2 regions of the Streptococcus gwangjuensis genome follow, and region 2 is predicted to be linked to the other one. Evidence: predicted binding sites of a transcription regulator. Region 2 holds the regulator's gene; the other holds the start of a gene.
What was found. The regulator Rex, encoded in region 2, represses fermentation and respiration genes when NADH is low (regulators of the CRP and FNR family bind a similar motif). The targets are predictions, from matches to a motif close to TTGTGAANTANTTCACAA.
Positions count from the first base shown of each region.

Region 1: adhE (bifunctional acetaldehyde-CoA/alcohol dehydrogenase) is a predicted target of Rex. The motif match lies at 4,839-4,856, and genes of this name have one in related genera.

Region 1 covers NZ_CP032621.1:1,633,139-1,643,261, forward strand. Annotated here, with positions in the region: gene D7D53_RS08240 (ABC transporter permease) at 1-248, opposite strand, end outside; gene D7D53_RS08245 (ABC transporter ATP-binding protein) at 217-900, opposite strand; gene D7D53_RS08250 (helix-turn-helix domain-containing protein) at 1,111-2,022, opposite strand; gene adhE (bifunctional acetaldehyde-CoA/alcohol dehydrogenase) at 2,153-4,804, opposite strand; gene D7D53_RS08260 (MORN repeat-containing protein) at 5,105-5,515, opposite strand; gene D7D53_RS08265 (low molecular weight protein-tyrosine-phosphatase) at 5,502-5,945, opposite strand; gene yajC (preprotein translocase subunit YajC) at 5,992-6,291, opposite strand; gene tkt (transketolase) at 6,408-8,384, opposite strand; partial or broken gene D7D53_RS08280 (HI_0552 family protein) at 8,501-9,124, opposite strand; gene jag (RNA-binding cell elongation regulator Jag/EloR) at 9,175-10,123, opposite strand, start outside.
Region 2 covers NZ_CP032621.1:776,009-786,131, forward strand. Annotated here, with positions in the region: gene pcrA (DNA helicase PcrA) at 1-316, shown strand, start outside; gene radC (RadC family protein) at 359-1,039, shown strand; gene D7D53_RS03820 (gamma-glutamyl-gamma-aminobutyrate hydrolase family protein) at 1,036-1,725, opposite strand; gene D7D53_RS03825 (redox-sensing transcriptional repressor Rex) at 1,743-2,384, opposite strand; gene D7D53_RS03830 (DUF4649 family protein) at 2,467-2,682, opposite strand; gene D7D53_RS03835 (DUF1831 domain-containing protein) at 2,690-3,037, opposite strand; gene D7D53_RS03840 (cysteine desulfurase family protein) at 3,042-4,157, opposite strand; gene D7D53_RS03845 (ribose-phosphate diphosphokinase) at 4,167-5,126, opposite strand; gene D7D53_RS03850 (CYTH domain-containing protein) at 5,238-5,807, opposite strand; gene yjbM (GTP diphosphokinase) at 5,936-6,607, shown strand; gene D7D53_RS03860 (NAD kinase) at 6,591-7,409, shown strand; gene D7D53_RS03865 (RluA family pseudouridine synthase) at 7,406-8,302, shown strand; gene pta (phosphate acetyltransferase) at 8,346-9,320, shown strand; gene mutY (A/G-specific adenine glycosylase) at 9,510-10,123, shown strand, end outside.

The DNA of each region.
Region 1 (10,123 bases), 860 kb from region 2:
ACATTTTTTGTGTTTAAAGCAATCTGAACTTGAGAAGGGATTTGACCTCCATTCGTATTTTCATCAATCATCGAAATCAATGCATTTCCCAAGCCGAAAGAAATTAAGACTCCTACAAAACCGATTGAGGTTGCTAGCGCAATCAATAGGTTACGCCACTTTCTTTCCATAAAGTTATTTAAAGAAAGTTTGAATTTATTTTTCAATGATAATCCTTTATTTTGTGACTTCTTCAACGACTTCACCATCCTTCATTTTGATAATCACATCTGCATATTCGGCAACCTCTGGATTATGGGTTACAATCAGTACTGTTTTCCCTGTTTGGGCTAAATTTTTAAATACTTCCAATACCATTTCTTGGGATTGAGAATCCAGCGAACCCGTTGGCTCATCTGCTACAATCATATCTGGCTGATTTACCAGTGCACGCGCGATTGCTACGCGTTGCTTTTGCCCACCAGAAAGCTGTTTAACATTTTTAGCAATAAAAGGCTCCATGCCCAAGTTACTTAATTGCTCCTTTGCAATCATTGTCATCTCCCTATCAGATAAATCTTTGACATAGAGAGGTAGCTTGACATTGTCCAAGACAGATTGATGAGGAATGAGATTAAAGTTTTGAAACACAAATCCAATCTTATCTTTACGAAATTGAGTTAGTTCAATATCTGATAAGTCACGGAGGGATTCCCCTTTAAATTCTAAAACTCCTTCATATTGTCTATCTAGACCACTGATAATGTTTAGCAAACTAGTTTTGCCACAGCCTGACGGCCCGTAAATCGCTGTAATTTTTCCTTTTGCAATCTGCAGGTTAATATTCTTTAAAGCCTGCTCTTGATGTTTACCGTCCAAGGCGTAAAACTTTGAAATATTTTTAATTGATAAAATGGACATTCTTTCCTCCTTGTTTGAAACTGTTATCATCATACATCACACTTATAGAAAATCCTTTAAGCTACATCAGCACTGATTTACCCTATGGGCCTATTACTTAGAATATTCTCTCTATTGCCTAGTTTGCTTCTGGATGTATATCAAGTAAAATTCATTTTAACAAAAAAGCGACATTTCTCCAATGACAGAAATGTCACTCCTATAAACTCTTTAATGATATCTTTCTAGATCCTCGGCCCATTCATTATCTAAACTAACGATTAACTTCTCATTACCAAACATCCTCGCCATCATTTTTGCTTCTTCATACTTTTGTTTTGCTGTATCATAGTCGGTATGAATATAATATTTCCACTCCACCATCAAGACAATCGGTTGCTTTTGGAAATCTCGTGTTTTCTGCCCTATTTTATTTAAGGTCTCAACCGCTCTCTTAAAATAATGAAACAGCCCCATAATTTCTATACAAGTTAAAGAAGCTAACAAGGAATCTCTAAGCAAGTTCAAACAATCGAACTCTATCTTATCAACCTGAGAACTTAATTTGTCATGAAAACAAAGAATGGTTTTATGCTCAGATTCTTTTATCTCACCCACATTTAAACCATCCATTAACTGACAGTTGAAATACAATCTCAATTTCAACAAGTCCTCGGCTTTATATACATCTCTGGATAGTAAGTCTTGAAGACCGTCCTCAATCACACCGCTTCCGTATAAGGAATTACTAGTCGCCCTCACCTCATCTATGGCTTGAAGACAATCCACTATCATCTTCTCATCACCTGGCAAATCATCATAAAAACATTCAAAAATCTCATCAAAATATTCTTCCTTCTGCTCCTGCAACTCCTTGTTTCCATAGTCAGGGTGATGTAAAAGAAAGTACTTTAATTCTTGGTAACGCTTGGGTAATTCCTTATAGTCTGGCATCAAGACATAGGACGGAATTTCTAATCGATCTGCAATATACTCTAGTGTTTTTATCGTCGGGCGAAATTCTCCTTTTTCGATCCGCACCAGCTGACGGACTGATAATTTAGACTCATCCCCGCAAAAAATTGGACGACTAAGTCCTTTCACCTCTCTAAAAATCCTTACCTTTTCCCCTAGCTCTTTCATCTCTTACATTTCTCCCTCGCACGATTATAAAAGATTTGATTTTCAAATAAATATATGCGATGATTATACCATTTTTCAAATAGAATTACAAAAAAGAGACAGGAAATTCCTGCCTCTAGGCTGATAACAATTATTTACGGCGTCCTGGTCTTTCTTTGTAGCCATAGTAAGAATCTTCGATGATTTCTTGCATGTGGTCAACCATTGGAAGGCGTGGGTTAGCTGGTGAACATTGATCTTCGTAAGCAAGGAAGGCCAATTCGCGTGAATGTTCTTTCCATTCTTTTTCATCGATTCCTTGTGCTTTGAAGTTCATTTGGATACCTACGCGCTCACCAAGTTCGTAGACAGCTTTTGCGTAAGATTCCACCCCTTCTTCTGGAGTAGAAGCTGGAAGTCCAAGCATGCGTGCGATATCTTGGTATTTTTCATCTGCACGGTAGTAGTTGTACTTAGGCCATGTTGCTGTCTTAGCTGGACGTGTACCGTTGTAGCGGATGACGTATGGAAGCAAGATAGCATTAGTACGACCGTGGATTGTGTGGAATTGCGCACCAATCTTATGGGCCATTGAGTGAGAAATACCTAGGAAGGCATTGGCAAAGGCCATACCAGCGATTGTTGAAGCGTTATGCATTTTCTCACGTGAGTGGAAGTCTGCATTCTTAACTGAGCTTTCAAGGTTTTCGAATACAAGTTTAATTGCTTGAAGTGCAAGACCGTCAGTGTAGTCGCTAGCCATTTGTGATACGTAAGCTTCAGTCGCGTGAGTCAATACGTCCATACCAGTGTCCGCAGCAACAAATCCAGGAACTGTCAATACCAAAGCAGGGTCTACGATTGCCACGGTTGGTGTCAATGAGTAGTCAGCGATTGGGTATTTACGGTTATTTGCTTTATCAGAGATAACGGCAAATGGTGTTACTTCAGATCCTGTACCAGATGTAGTTGGAATCGCGATGAATTTAGTCTTCTTACCAAGCAATGGGAATTTGAAGGCACGTTTACGGATATCCATGAATTTTTGGACAAGGTCACGGAAGTCCACTTCTGGTTGCTCATAGAAGAGCCACATTACTTTAGCGGCATCCATTGGAGATCCACCACCGAGAGCGATGATTGTATCTGGTTTGAAGGCACGCATAATCTCAGTACCACGTTCAACTGTAGTGATATCTGGATCTGGTTCTACATCAGCAAAGATTTGGTAAACAACCTTATTGCGACGAAGGTCAAGTTGTTCGATGATACGATCAAGGAAACCAAGCTCTACCATGGCATGGTCAGTAACGATCATGACACGTTCAACGTCACGACATTTTTGAAGGTATTGAATTGAATCACGTTCAAAGTATGTTTTTGAAGGAAGTTTCATCCATTGCATGTTATTTCTCCGTCTTCCGACTTTTTTGATATTCAAGAGGTTAATGGCACTAACGTTATCCCCAACTGAGTTGCGTCCGTAAGAACCACATCCAAGTGTCAATGATGGCAAGAAGGCATTATAAACATCCCCGATGCCACCGAAAGTAGAAGGTGAGTTACAGATAACACGAATAGCTTTAACAGCTTTACCAAATTCTTTAGTTAATTCTTCGTCAGCTGTGTGGATAGCTGCTGAGTGCCCAAGACCGTTAAATTCAACCATTTGACGAGCCTTAGTAATACCATCTTCACGGCTTTCAGATTTTAAAACTGCGATAACTGGTGACAATTTTTCACGAGTCAATGGCTCGTTTTCACCAACTTCTTTACATTCTGCTGCAAGAATGTTTGTTCCTTCTGGAACTGTAAATCCTGCTTGCTCTGCAATCCAAGTTGCTGGTTTACCAACGATATCAGCGTTCAATTTTGCACCAGCACAGTTTTTGCTGTTTGCTTTCACGCCGAAGCAGAATTCTTCAAGAAGAGCTTTTTCTTTTTTGTTTACAAAGTAAGTGTGGTAAGATTTGAACTCTGCTACAAATTCATCGTAAATTTCTTTATCAATGATAACCGCTTGTTCAGATGCACAGACCATACCATTATCAAATGATTTAGACATAACGATATCGTGTGCAGCTTGGCGGATGTTAGCTGATTTTTCAACATAAGCTGGAACGTTTCCGGCACCTACCCCAAGAGCTGGTTTACCACATGAGTATGCCGCTTTAACCATGGCATTACCACCTGTTGCAAGGATTGTGGCAACACCTTCGTGGTTCATAAGGGCACTAGTTGCTTCCATAGATGGTTCAGTGATCCACTGTACACAGTTTTCAGGAGCTCCTGCTTTAATCGCAGCATCACGAACTATTTGAGCTGCGTGAGCTGATGATTCTTGAGCGGATGGATGGAAGGCAAAGACAATTGGATTACGTGTCTTCAATGAAATCAATGCCTTAAAGATTGCTGTTGATGTTGGGTTTGTTGTAGGAGTGATACCACAAACAACGCCAACTGGTTCAGCGATAAGAGTCAAACCTGTTACATCGTCTTCTTCGATAACACCAACTGTTTTAGTGTGGCGCATGTTGTTTACTACGTGTTCACAAGCAAACAAGTTCTTAGTTGCTTTGTCTTCAAATACACCACGTCCTGTTTCTTCATAGGCATGTAGAGCCAATTCTCCGTGGGCATCCAAAGCTGCCACTGACGCTTTAGCTACGATGTAGTCGACCTGTTCTTGGTCGAGTTTACGCATTTCCTCAAGAGCAACTAAAGCTTTTTGCACCAAGCCGTCGACATGCTTTTCAGCAGCGAGTTTCTTTTCTTCTGGTGTCACAGTTTTTTTATCAGCCATATTTTCCTCCATAGCTTTCAAGGATCGATATCCTTTGTTAATTTTTTCACAAGTTTATTATAACGCATTATTTCAACTTTGTAAACAGTTTCATAAACATTTCACAAAGAATTTTTTATTGTTTGTGAATTTTTTCCCATTTTCTTTACTTATCGAGTTTTTTCTTTAGAGTTTGTGAAATTAATTTTAAATATTTTTTTATTTCACAAGCTTGATTGGAAGAGGAGCTTGGAAAGAGATAGATTTTCTAGTAAGCGCTTACTTTTAGGTACTAACAATACCTCCTTTGATAAGGAGGCCCTATTTTTGTTGAAAAACGCCTTGTTTAAAAGTTCCTTCATAAACGACTTCTTGTTCTGTTGTTAGTTTCCCTTTTCCTTCAGCCTGACCATTTACAAAATCACCTTCGTAGGTCCAGCCTTCTTTAGATTGAAAGGTACCTTTTCCATTGAAGGCTCCATTGCTGAAACCACCTGTATAATGGTCCCCGTTTTGGAAGGTAATGGTACCTTGCCCATTCATTTTACCACGGACAAGACTGCCGTCGTAAATAATCGTTCCATTATCAAGCTTTAGAACTCCTTTTCCGGGAATATTTAGAAAAAAGACGAGTACAGCACAAAAAACAATGGCAACTACTGCTAAAAGCTCTAAACGTGGACGAGTCAGATAGACACGATACTTCTCGTAAAAATTCTCAAGATTTTCCATCTTCACTCTCCTTTTCTAAACATTCTAACCAAGCCCTGCAACCCTCTTGAACACGTCGATAGGTTTCCTCAAAATCTCCTGTATACCAAGGATCTGGAACACTTTCAGATGCGAATGAGTAAATCTTATCTTTACAGTCTGCTGGACACATCTGACGTAAGTCAGAAACATTTGAAGCATCCATACCGATAATATAATCAAAGGCTTCAAAATCTTCCTTACTAATCTGAAGCGATGTCTTGCCTTTTTCATAAGGAATCTCATACTGTTGAAAAATCCCTTGAGTTCCCTTATGAATCGGATTACCATGTTCCCAAGAGGAAGTCGCTCGACTTTGGATTTCATAATTATCTGTCATTGATTTCATAACAAACTCGGCCATAGGGCTGCGACAAATATTCCCCAAACAGACAAAGACTAGTTTTTTCATCCCATTTCCTTTCTTTTATAGAAAAACGGGAGTTAGTAATCCCGTCTTATTTTTCAATTGCGCCTTCTAGTGAAGCTGTTTCTTTCAGCGGTAATACGGTCTTGATAGCAGCTAGTTCAAAAGTCAAGTAAACTCCATCTACATCAAGAACAATCGTTCTCTTCTCAGTATCTACTTCATCGACTGTTCCGTAAAGTCCACCGATTGTAATCACTTCATAGCCTTTTTGCAGTTTATTTAAGCTTTCCATACGTTTTTGTGCTTGTTTCTTTTGAGAGCGTTGCATAAAGAACATCAAGGCAAACATCGCTACAAGCATAATTAAAAATGTATAATTTGGATTCATTGTATTCTCCTTTGTCTTTTACATAGGACTACTATATCAAATTTCAGCTACTTTTACAAGATTGTACCTTGCTTTTCTAGTAAGAAAAATCAGAGCTTGCGCCCTGATTTTTAGGATTATTTCAAGTTTTGAACGACTTTTACTAGATTTTCTACAGTAAAGCCATATTCTGCCAATACTTTTGGTGCTGGGGCAGAGGCTCCGAAGGTATCAATACCAAGAACAGCACCATCTAGTCCAACATATTTGTACCAGTTTTGACTTGCACCCATTTCGACTGCAACACGACGGCGAACTGCATTTGGAAGGATTTCTTCCTTGTAAGCTGCATCTTGTTTATCAAAGACATCTGTAGATGGCATGCTGACTACGCGGACTTTTGCACCTTGACTAGCCAATTCTTTAGCAGCTGAGACAGCAAGATTGACCTCTGAACCTGTCGCAATCAAGATGGTATCAAAGTCTGCTGCATTTTCATAGACAACATAGGCACCTTTTGCAACCTTGTCGAAGTCTGTTCCCTCTTCGACAGTCAAGTTTTGACGGGTCAAGACAAGGGCAGTTGGTGTTTTCTCACTTGTCACTGCAAGGTACCAAGCTGCTTGCGTTTCACGCGCATCTGCTGGACGGAAAACATTTAGATTTGGCATAGCACGAAGACCTGCTAAATGCTCAACTGGTTCGTGCGTTGGACCGTCTTCCCCAACCGCGATTGAATCGTGGGTAAAAACATAAGTCACAGGAAGACCTTGCAAAGCTGACAAGCGGACAGCCGCCTTCACATAGTCAGAGAAGACGAAGAAAGTTCCACCGTATACTCGAAGTCCACCGTGAAGGGCCATCCCGTTCAAGATTGTTCCCATGGCAAATTCACGAACACCAAACTGAATGTTGCGGTTCAAGCGGTTGGAATCGTCTTGAAGTCCGTCAGTCTTGATATAAGTCATGTTTGAGTGAGCAAGGTCAGCTGATCCACCTAGGAAGGTTGGTAACTTAGCCGCCACAACATTCAAGGCATCTTGGCTTGAATTACGAGTTGCTTGAGAGAAACCATTTTCTAAAGCTGGGAAGTCTGCTGGAGTCACTTCAACTGGATCACGTCCATCGATGATGGCCTCTACTTCTGCAGCTAGTTCTGGGTGAGCTTCTTTATAATCAGCAACTAATTTTGCCCAAGCTTGATAAGCTGATGCACCACGGTCTGCAACATTTTCTTTGAAATCAGCGTAAACTTGTTCTGGAATTTCAAATGGTTCATAGTCCCAACCAAGAGCCTGACGAGTTGCTGCAGTTTCATCTGCTCCAAGAGGGGCACCGTGTACAGCATTAGTTCCTTGTTTGTTTGGAGAACCATATCCAATGACAGTCTTCACTTCAATCAAAGATGGTTTACCTGAAGCTTTAGCTGTTTCGATAGCAGCATGGATAGCTTCCAAGTCTGTTCCATCTTCAACCAAGGCTGTATGCCAACCGTAAGCATTGTAACGGTCACGAACACTTTCTGTAAAGGAATCCTTTGTCTCACCATCCAAGTTGATGTCATTTGAATCATAAAGGACAACCAACTTATCTAGTTTTTGCAAACCTGCGTATGAAGCCGCCTCACTTGAGACACCTTCCATCAAGTCTCCGTCTCCACAGATAACGTAAGTATAGTGGTCAAAGATATTGTAGCCTTCACGATTATATTTGGCTGCCAAGAAACGCTCTGCTTGGGCAAAACCAGTGGCAGTTGAGATTCCTTGTCCTAGAGGACCTGTCGTAGCATCAATCCCTGCTGTATGGCCAAATTCTGGGTGACCTGGTGTTTTTGAACCCCATTGACGGAAGTTCTTGATTTCATCCATGCTGACATCTTCAAAACCAGAAAGGTGAAGAAGGGCATAAAGAAGCATTGAACCATGACCAGCTGAAAGAATAAAGCGGTCGCGGTTAATCCAGTTTGGTTGAGCTGGATTGATACGAAGTTGTTTTGTAAAGAGGCTGTAAGCCATTGGAGCCGCTCCCATAACCACACCTGGGTGACCTGAGTTGGCTTTATTAATGGCGTCAATACCTAGGAAACGAATTGCATTAACAGATAGATTTGACATAGAATTTCCTTTCTATTTGAGGTGATTACTGAATCACACATTCTATTTTACTATTATATGAAAAAATACATAGAATAGCAATTAAACAATTCGACGCTAGATAAGTCTCCTATTTTCTACTCTCTTGTCGCCTGATAGTAGGGAAGTAAGCGTTCATAAGCATCTTCTAATTTTTCTAAAATCACTTCTAATGATTGATTTTCTATGATAGAAACATCTGATTTAACTAACACTTTTCGGATTTCTTGACTGCCTACCTTCTCGACTAAGACTTGACGATTTTCTTCGTTCGCCTCCCACCGTTGACTTTGGCCATCAGAGTAGGCTAGATAATAAATCCCTTCAACGGTTGGAATTTCTAAAACTTTGGCCTGCTTGCCTAGAGTTTGCTCATCTTTCTTGCGCTCGATGAAACTGACTTCTAAGGAAACACCAAAATCAGAGGGTACTCCATACAAACGAAGAGCCAACATAGGTTCTGTCACTCTCCCCTCACGCTGTAGATAAGCCCAGAAGTGCGGTCGCAAGCGCTGCGCTTGGTTCATCCACTGGCTAGTCTGTTGAAGTTACCATTCTGGATGGCTCGCTTGAAAGGCTTTAGCCAGTTCTGTAAAAGCCTTTCTGGCCTCTTGACCTTTGTGGCGAAATGCCAACATTTTCTCTCGCTCTACTCCCGCTTTATCAGGATTACGGTACTGCAAACCAGCAAAGTCTAGATAGTCTCTTATCTTATTCAACATTAATTTAATCTCCTCCAGCTAGCAAAAAATCAGGATAACCCTGATTTTGTTTATTCTGTATCTACAACGACATAGCGATTTGGCTCATCACCCTCAGAGTAACTAGTCACGCCATCCATGCGTGAAATAATACGATGGATAATCTTGCGTTCACTATTTGACATGGGATCTGTCTGATGACTACGGCCTTCTTCTAAAACACGAGCCGCCAATTTTTGCGCATAGGTCTGCAAGACTTCTGCACGGTGTTCAACATAATCATTAACATTGATTGTGATATAGAAGGTTCTTGAATAGCGGTTATAAAGATAATTTTGAGCCAATAGTTGCAAGGCCTTTAAAACTTTGCCATGGTAACCGATAATACGACCTGGTTCGTTGGTATCAATTTGCAGATTGATGCTACGACGATTATAATCATTCGAAATCGTCGCCTCAACGTCCATATCATCAATAATAGTTTGAACATAAGTCGTTACTTCCGTAGCTACTTGTTCAATATCAAAGCTCGGTTCCACCTTTAAGCCCAAATCTTCTAATTCTTGACTTTCAGTTCGTTCAGCTTGAGTCTCGACAATAGGAGTTTCTACTTCTTCTCCGAAACCAGCTTCTTCAAGCTGTAATTCATTTAAAATCTCAATGTGCCCAGTTTCTTCTAAGATGGTGCTAGCATGTTTTTCATTTTTCAAGATTTCAGCCTTGACTTCATCAGAAACCCCTTGGCCTTCTTCTTCAATCTTTTTAATTGCTTCTACAACATGACCCAAATCAACGGTTGCTTCACTGACCGTTTTGACCGGTTCATTTTGTTCATTGATTTCTTTAGGAACACCCTTAATAGCTTGTTGATTTGCTTTAATGACAGTTGTCTCACTAATAGCTTCAATGTCAACTTGAGCTGGTTTTTTACCAAATAAACCAAGAAATCCTTTTTTCTCGCGAGAAATGACTTTGATATGAGCCTTCATTCTTGGAATATCTAATTCTTTCAATCCTTTC
Region 2 (10,123 bases):
TTATAGCAGTGGTGGTCTTGCCTTTGGTCAAGGTATGAGTTTGGCTCAAGCTCTTCAAGAACGGAAACGCAATGCTGCACCAAAATCTATCCAGTCAAGTGGTCTCCCATTTGGTCAATTTACAGCTGGAGCAAAATCAGCGTCTAGCGAGGCAAATTGGTCCATTGGTGACATTGCCCTCCACAAGAAGTGGGGAGAGGGAACTGTTCTGGAAGTTTCAGGTAGCGGTGCTACTCAGGAATTAAAAATCAATTTCCCAGAAGTAGGTTTGAAAAAACTTTTAGCCAGTGTGGCTCCAATTGAGAAAAAAATCTAATTTTCCATCCTTCTCACGAATAATAAAGTGAGGAGGATTTTTATGTATAGTATTTCATTTCAAGAAGATTCACTATTACCAAGAGAAAGACTAGCTAAGGAAGGAGTAGAAGCGCTCAGTAATCAAGAGTTGCTAGCTATTTTACTTAGGACAGGAACACGTCAAGTCAGTGTTTTTGAAATTGCCCAGAAAGTCTTGAACAATCTTTCAAGCCTAACGGATTTGAAAAAAATGACCCTGCAGGAATTGCAGAGTCTGTCTGGTATAGGTCGTGTTAAGTCCATAGAATTACAAGCTATGATTGAACTGGGGCATCGTATTCATAAACATGAGACTATTGAGTTGGAAAGTATTCTTAGTAGCCAAAAGTTGGCCAAGAAGATGCAGCAGGAGTTGGGACATAAAAAACAAGAGCACCTGGTGGCGCTCTATCTCAATACTCAAAATCAAATCATCCATCAACAGACCATTTTCATCGGTTCTGCAACTCGTAGTATCGCTGAACCGCGAGAGATCCTTCACTATGCAATCAAGCATATGGCGACTTCTCTCATCTTGGTTCACAATCATCCTTCAGGAGCGGTAGCGCCTAGCCGAAATGATGATCATGTCACTAAACTTGTCAAAGAAGCCTGCGAACTGATGGGGATTGTCCTCTTGGACCATTTGATTGTCTCTCATTCTAATTACTTTAGTTATCGTGAAAAGACAGATTTAATCTAAAGTTCATTAACGACATAGTCAAAGAGGTTTTTATCCTTGGGGCGATTTTCAAATAGAAATTCTGGGTGCCATTGCACACCGAGAAAGGCAACATCATCCGTACTCATGACAGCTTCAATGATGCCATCTTGAGGATCATGGGCCGCAATCTTTAAATTTGGTGCTAAATCCTTGATGCTCTGATGGTGGAAGGAGTTAATATGCGAAATTTCTCCATAGATTTCTCGAAGAACTGTATCAGGCTCTGTCATCAAGCGTTGAGTTGTGTACTCAGCAGAACAATCCTGCCAATGGTCTTCGATATCTTGGTACAAAGTTCCACCCATGGCAACGTTAAAGAGTTGAGTTCCACGACAGACAGAAAAAATTGGCTTTTTCTGTTTAATAGCTTCCTTGATGAGGGCCAGTTCAAAGATATCCCTTTGAAGGTGGTAGTCATCGCTATCGATGGTTTTTGTTTCACCATAGAATTTTGGATCAACATTTTGACCACCTGTCAAGATGAGCTTGTCAATCATACTGATATAGTGGTAGGCCATTTCTTGATCACCAATCGGTAGGATGATGGGAATCCCTCCAGCGTCTTTAACGCCTTCAACAAAGCCTTTTGTTGCGTAGCTCATCATGATGTCATCATCTGGATGAGTTTTTTCGTTTCCTGTAATCCCAATAACTGGTTTTTTCATAAAATGATTTTCGCTTTCTAATCCTCTTTTCGCATGAAGTAGAGGAGGGTTTGGAGTTCACTTGTCAAATCAACATACTGAACGACCACGTCTTTTGGTAAATGCAGATGGACTGGTGAAAAACTGAGAATTCCTTTCACGCCAGCATCTACCAAGAGATTGGCAACCTCTTGTGACTTGACGCTGGGAACAGTCAAGATAGCAGTCTTCACATCAGCATCCTTGATTTTATCCTTGATTTGAGAAATTCCGTAAATAGGAATCCCATCAGGAGTTTGGCTACCAACTTCAGGATGGTCATCTAGGTCAAAGGCCATGATAATCTTCATCTTGTTACGCTCGTGGAAGCGGTAGTGGAGAAGGGCATGGCCCATATTTCCAATACCAACAAGCATGACATTGGTAATAGAGTTATCATTGAGCAAATCGGCAAAAAACGTCATCAGTTTTTTGACATCATAGCCAAAACCACGACGACCTAGTTCACCAAAATAGGAAAAATCACGACGTACGGTCGCTGAGTCAATCCCAATGGCCTCTGCAATTTGTTTAGAGTTGGCACGTTCAATCTTTTCTGCATGAAATCTCTTAAAAATTCGATAGTAGAGAGAGAGTCTTTTCGCTGTTGCTTTTGGAATAGCAGACTGTTTATCTTTCACAAAATCACAACCTTTCTATTCTTCTATTTTATAGAAACATTGTGAAAAAATCAACAAAAATAAGAAAAAACTAAGAAAAATCTTAGTTTTGATGTAAAAAATCTGCATGTGATAGAAAACGGTAGAGGTCTCCGACCAGACCCTGATAAACTTTCTGGCCCTTAAAAGTCAGAGAAGTCACATAAAGTGTATCTGGTAGAGTCACACATCCTGATAGAGCCAGCATGAGAGCCTCGTAATCCTCATACTTTAGAGTCCGCTCTACATGATAGTTATCCTTATAGGTCAGTTCAAACATTTTGGCTCTATCTTTCCGATTTTGTAAAGACACCACGTTCTACCAAGCTATCCATGAGGAAATAGAATTTTTCCTGATGAATGTGGTGGTCTTCTGATTTGAAAATATCAACTAGACGTAGCCCAAACTTGTCAGTGATATTGATTTTAGCACCTGTAAGTTCCTTGTTAATGATGATTTTGAGCTGGAATCCCTCACCGCTGTTTGGAACCTTTTCAAGCAGGCGAGTTAGTTCATAGTTACCAACTTTTGTCTCAAAAAATGTGTTGTCCTTAAGGGTGAATTTCTTAACAGAAGGACTAAGAGTGTAGTCGTAACGACAATTTTTTAACTGAATGGTTTTTTCAAATGCCATATGGCTAACCTCCGATAATTTCTTTTAAGGTTTTTGCGAGGGTATGTAGGTCTTCAACAGTATTTTCTGGCGACAAACTGATACGAACGGATTCCTTCAAGCGTTTTGAATTTGCCCCGTACATGGCTTCAAGAACATGGCTGGATTGTACAATGCCTGCAGTACAGGCTGAGCCAGTAGAGATTGAAATTCCAGCTAAATCTAGACGAAGGAGTAAGAGGTCGTTTTTCTGGCCAGGAAATCCAATATTGAGAACATAAGGGAGATGATGTTGTCCTCTATTCAAGTAATACTGAACTCCCTCTAGCTCTGCAAGAAAGGCAGTTTCTAGATTTTGTACATGTTGAAAATTGTCTTCTTGCTTTTCTAGGTCTTCTTTTAGGGCCGCAAGCATGCCTACGATGGCAGCCAGATTTTCAGTCCCTGCACGTTTTTTCTGTTCTTGGTCTCCGCCATGTAGATAGGAATCAAAATCCATGCTAGATGCGTAGAGAAAGCCGATTCCCTTAGGACCATGGAACTTGTGGGCAGAAGCAGTGAGAAAATCAATGCCCAATTCTTCTGGGTGTATAGGGATTTTACCAATAGCCTGAACTGCATCAACATGATAGGCAGCAGGGTGTTGCTTGAGTATTTGGCCAATTTCAGCAATGGGAAGTAGGTTTCCAGTTTCATTATTGGCAAACATGGTAGAAACCAAAATCGTATCATCACGTAAAGCTTTTTGAATTTGCTGGGCTAAGATTTCTTGATTTTCTGGCTGAATAATGGTTACTTCAAACCCAAAGTGTTGAACCAAGTAATCAATTGTTTCAAGGACGGCATGGTGCTCAATGGCAGTTGTGATGATATGTTTTCCTTGTTCTTGATGACGAAGGCAGTAGCCAATGATGGCAGTATTGTTGCCTTCTGTCCCACCAGAAGTGAAAAAGATATGTTGAGGTTTTGTCCCCAGTAACTGAGCTAGTTCCTGACGGGCTTCTCGCAAGAGTTTGCCAGCTTGACGACCATGACCATGAATACTAGATGGATTGCCATGGGTTTCTTGCATCACCTTGGTCATCGCTGAAATAGCAACTGCTGACATGGGAGTCGTTGCAGCATTGTCCAAATAAATCAAAGAATCACCTTATTTCTTTTTGTTGTAAGCAAAGAGTGGGCTGACTGGTTTTCTTTCGTGGATACGGACGATAGCATCACCAATTAACTCACTAGCAGTGATGTAGCATACGTTTTTAGGAGTTTTTTCTTTTGTTGCTACTGAATCAGTCACAAGAATTTCTTTAATATTAGTATTGTCAAGAAGTTCAGCAGCTCCTTCGACGAAGAGGCCGTGGCTAGAAACAGCATAAATTTCTGTAGCACCTTCACGTTCAACGATTTTAGCAGCTTCAGAGAAGGTACGTCCTGTATTTAAAATATCGTCAATCAAGATAGCTTTCTTACCTTCAACATCACCGATGATATAACCTTCGTTGCGAGTTGCATCGTCTTGTGGGTAGTCGATAATGGCGATAGGAGCATCAAGATATTCAGCCAAGCTACGAGCGCGTTTCACACCTGAATTTTTAGGGCTGACAACAACAACATCTGAACCAAGTAAGCCCTTATCGCAATAATGTTTTGCAAATAGGGGAACTGTGAAAAGGTTATCGACAGGAATATCAAAGAATCCTTGAACCTGAACGGCATGTAAATCAAGCGTAAGGATACGATCAACACCAGCCTTAACTAGCATATTGGCAACCAGTTTTGCTGTAAGTGGCTCACGAGGTGAAGCGATGCGGTCTTGACGTGCATAGCCAAAATATGGAAGGACTACGTTGATGCTGTGGGCACTTGCACGCACACAAGCGTCGACCATGATAAGCAATTCCATTAGGTGGTTGTTAACAGGGAAACTTGTTGATTGGATGATGTAAACATCATAACCACGGACACTTTCTTCAATATTTACTTGAATTTCTCCGTCTGAAAATTGACGTGATGATAGTTTTCCAAGTGGGACACCAACAGCTTGAGCAATTTTCTGTGCAATCTCTTGGTTAGAGTTGAGTGCGAAAAGTTTCATGTTTTTTCTATCTGACATTATAGACCGTCCTCTGTAAACTTTTTAAATCCTAGTCATATCTGCCTAGCCTATATGAACTGGGATTTTTGTATTTTATCTTTTCTATTTTACCAAAAAATAGAGATTATTTCAGCTATTTTTCATGCTTTTGACAAATCGGACCAATTTTGAGGGAGCTTTTTGATAAGCAATCTGATTTTCCTCTAAAAATTGCTGGAAATCTTGTTTCCCTTGCTCGTGATTTTCAACTTCAAGCTCTAATTCGTAATCTGTAATATCAAAGTACTGACTTTCATCCAGCGCCATGAGACCGATAGCTGTTTGCATTTCATAGCGAAGCGTTGTTAGACAACCAAGGACCTGCCATTTTTTACTTTGGATACCATGTTTAGCCAATTCATCTAGCACAAGCCCTTGAGGAAGTTCTTCCTTGCTCAGATAGTTTTCAGCATCTTTTAGTTGCAATTTTTGATTGTATTCCATGTTTCCAACACTTTGCGGGACTTTGAGTGTCAATTCTGCCCAGTCTTCAAAGGTTCGAATGCGCATAGCAACTTTCTTTTCTCGCAGCTCAAAATCAGGTGTGTCTATGTAGTAATTTTTTTGAAGAACAGGAGTGACGTCTGTGAACTGGTCTTTGAGACGATTGTATTCATCTTTTTTCAAGAGTGTTTTCAATTCAATTTCTAAATGTTTCATTTTTCTTACCTTTTCTTTATCGTTGAAAGCGGATTTATGGTATAATAAGCATTGTATTTATTGTATATGAATCTGGAGAAAAAATCAAAGATATTTTTGAAGGATAATATGAGAATAAGGGAGAATATATGACCTTAGAATGGGAAGAATTTCTAGATCCTTACATTCAAGCTGTTGGTGAGTTAAAGATTAAACTTCGTGGTATTCGTAAGCAATATCGTAAACAAAATAAGCATTCTCCAATTGAGTTTGTGACTGGTCGAGTCAAGCCAATTGAGAGCATTAAGGAAAAAATGGCTCGTCGTGGCATTACTTATGCGACCTTAGAGCACGATTTGCAGGATATTGCTGGCTTGCGTGTGATGGTTCAGTTTGTAGATGACGTCAAGGAAGTAGTGGAGATTTTGCGCAAACGTCAGGATATGCGGATCATACAGGAGCGCGATTACATTACTCATCGAAAATCCTCAGGCTATCGTTCCTACCATGTGGTAGTTGAATATTCGGTTGATACCATCAATGGAGCCAAGACCATTTTGGCGGAAATTCAGATTCGTACCTTGGCCATGAATTTCTGGGCAACAATAGAACATTCTCTCAACTACAAGTACCAAGGGGATTTCCCAGAGGAAATTAAAAAGAGACTGGAAATTACCGCCAAAATTGCCCATCAGTTGGATGAAGAAATGGGTAAAATTCGAGATGATATTCAGGAAGCCCAGGCTCTTTTTGATCCTTTGAGTAGAAAATTAAATGACGGTGTAGGAAACAGTGACGATACAGATGAAGAATACAGGTAAACGAATTGACCTGATAGCCAATAGAAAACCGCAGAGTCAAAGGGTTTTGTATGAATTGCGAGATCGTTTGAAGAGAAATCAGTTTATACTCAATGATACCAATCCGGACATTGTAATCTCCATTGGTGGGGATGGTATGCTCTTGTCGGCCTTTCATAAGTACGAAAACCAACTTGATAAGGTACGCTTTATCGGTGTTCACACTGGACATTTGGGCTTCTATACGGACTACCGTGATTTTGAGTTGGACAAGCTAGTGACTAATTTGCAGCTAGATACTGGGGCAAAGGTATCATACCCTGTTCTGAATGTGAAGGTCTTTCTTGAAAATGGTGAAGTTAAGATTTTCAGAGCACTAAATGAAGCCAGTATCCGCAGGTCGGATCGAACCATGGTGGCGGATGTTGTGATTAATGGTGTCCACTTTGAACGTTTTCGTGGAGATGGGCTAACAGTTTCGACGCCGACTGGTAGTACAGCCTATAACAAGTCTCTCGGTGGAGCTGTTTTACATCCTACCATTGAAGCTCTTCAGTTGACGGAAATTGCCAGCCTTAATAATCGTGTCTATCGAACGCTGGGTTCATCTATTATTGTTCCTAAGAAGGATAAGATTGAACTTATCCCAACGAGAAACGATTACCATACTATTTCTGTTGACAATAGCGTTTATTCCTTCCGCAATATTGAACGAATCGAATATCAAATCGACCATCATAAGATTCACTTTGTCGCGTCGCCGAGTCACACCAGTTTTTGGAATCGTGTTAAAGATGCTTTCATCGGCGAGGTAGACGAATGAAGTTTGAATTTATCGCAGATGAACATGTCAAGGTTAAGACCTTTTTGAAAAAGCACGAGGTTTCGAAGGGGCTTCTGGCCAAGATTAAGTTTCGGGGTGGAGCTATTCTAGTCAATGACCAACCGCAAAATGCAACGTATCTATTGGATCTTGGAGATCGAGTTACCATTGACATTCCCGCTGAGGAAGGCTTTGAAACTCTAGAAGCAATCGAGCGCCCACTGGATATTCTCTATGAGGATGACCATTTTCTAGTCTTGAATAAACCCTATGGAGTGGCGTCTATTCCTAGTGTCAATCACTCCAATACCATTGCCAATTTTATCAAGGGTTACTACGTTAAGCAAAACTATGAAAATCAGCAGGTTCACATTGTGACTAGACTTGATCGTGATACTTCTGGCTTGATGCTCTTTGCCAAACACGGCTATGCCCATGCACGATTAGACAAGCAGTTGCAGAAGAAATCTATCGAGAAACGCTACTTTGCTTTGGTTAAAGGTGATGGATATTTGGAGTCAGAGGGGGAAATTATTGCTCCGATTGCGCGTGATGAAGACTCCATTATTACCAGACGAGTGGCTAAAGGCGGAAAGTATGCCCATACTTCTTACAAGATTGTAGCTTCTTATGGAAATATTCACTTGGTTGATATTCGCCTGCATACTGGACGAACCCATCAAATCCGGGTCCATTTTTCTCATATTGGATTTCCTTTGTTGGGAGATGATTTGTATGGTGGTAGTCTGGACGACGGCATCCAACGTCAGGCCCTGCATTGCCATTACCTATCCTTTTATCATCCATTTTTAGAGCAAGACTTGCAGTTAGAAAGTCCCTTGCCAGATGATTTTAGCAACCTTATTACCCAGTTATCAACTAATACTCTATAAAAACTGTTTCAGAGTATAATTATTATCTTAAAGGAGAAAACTCATGGAAGTTTTTGAAAGTCTCAAAGCCAACTTGGTTGGTAAAAATGCTCGTATCGTTCTCCCTGAAGGGGAAGAACCTCGTATTCTTCAAGCGACTAAACGTCTGGTAAAAGAAACAGAAGTAATTCCTGTTTTGCTTGGAAATCCTGAAAAAATTAAAATTTATCTTGAAATCGAAGGTATCGAAGATGGTTATGAAGTCATCGACCCTCAACACTACGATAAATTTGAAGAAATGGTTGCTGCCTTGGTAGAGCGTCGCAAGGGCAAAATGTCTGAAGAAGATGCACGCAAGGTTTTGGTTGAAGATGTCAACTATTTTGGTGTTATGTTAGTTTACTTGGGCTTGGTTGATGGAATGGTATCAGGTGCGATTCACTCAACAGCGTCAACAGTTCGTCCAGCTCTACAAATCATTAAAACTCGTCCAAACGTAACTCGTACTTCAGGAGCCTTCCTCATGGTTCGTGGTACGGAACGTTACCTCTTTGGGGACTGTGCTATCAATATCAATCCAGATGCAGAAGCCTTGGCTGAGATTGCAATCAACTCGGCAATCACAGCTAAGATGTTTGGCATCGAGCCTAAAATCGCTATGCTAAGCTATTCTACTAAAGGTTCAGGATTTGGAGAAAGCGTTGATAAGGTTGTTGAAGCAACTAAAATTGCTCACGACTTGCGCCCTGACCTTGAAATCGATGGTGAGTTGCAATTTGATGCAGCCTTTGTTCCTGAAACTGCAGCTTTGAAAGCTCCTGGAAGTACAGTAGCTGGTCAAGCAAATGTCTTCATCTTCCCAGGTATTGAGGCTGGAAATATCGGATACAAGATGGCTGAACGTCTTGGTGGTTTTGCGGCTGTTGGACCTGTTTTGCAAGGTTTGAACAAGCCTGTTAACGACCTTTCTCGTGGATGTAATGCTGATGATGTCTACAAGTTGACTCTTATCACAGCAGCCCAAGCTGTTCATCAATAATATTTAGTCCTCTTTCCCCTTGGAAAGAGGCTTTTTATACTCAATGAAAATCAAAGAGCAAACTAGGAAACTAGCCGCAGGCTGTACTTGAGTACGGCAAGGCGACGTTGACGTGGTTTGAATTTGATTTTCGAAGAGTATTAATACTAGGAAAAGGACAGTTAGAATCTTCTGTGTTATACTATAGATATGTTAGATTTGAAAGAATACGGTATCGTCATGTGGCCGGAGGAGAAGATCATTTCTTTTCGTGAGAAACTTCTCAACTGGTATGATGAAAATAAAAGAGATTTGCCGTGGCGTAGGAGTAAAAATCCTTATCATATTTGGGTGTCTGAAATTATGCTCCAGCAGACTAGGGTAGATACGGTTATTCCTTATTACGAACGATTCTTGGACTGGTTTCCAACAGTTAAAAGTTTGGCAACAGCTCCTGAAGAACGTTTGTTGAAGGCTTGGGAAGGCTTGGGTTATTATTCTAGAGTTCGCAATATGCAGGCTGCAGCCCAGCAGATTATGACTGACTTTGGTGGTCAATTTCCACATACCTATGAAGGAATTTCCAGCTTGAAAGGAATTGGACCTTACACAGCAGGAGCCATTTCCAGTATTGCTTTTAACTTGCCTGAGCCAGCTGTAGATGGTAATGTCATGCGGGTTTTGGCGCGTCTGTTTGAAGTCAATCACGATATTGGCATTCCAAGTAATCGCAAAATTTTTCAGGCAATGATGGAAATCTTGATTGACCCAGAGCGTCCGGGTGACTTTAATCAAGCCTTGATGGACTTGGGCTCAGATATTGA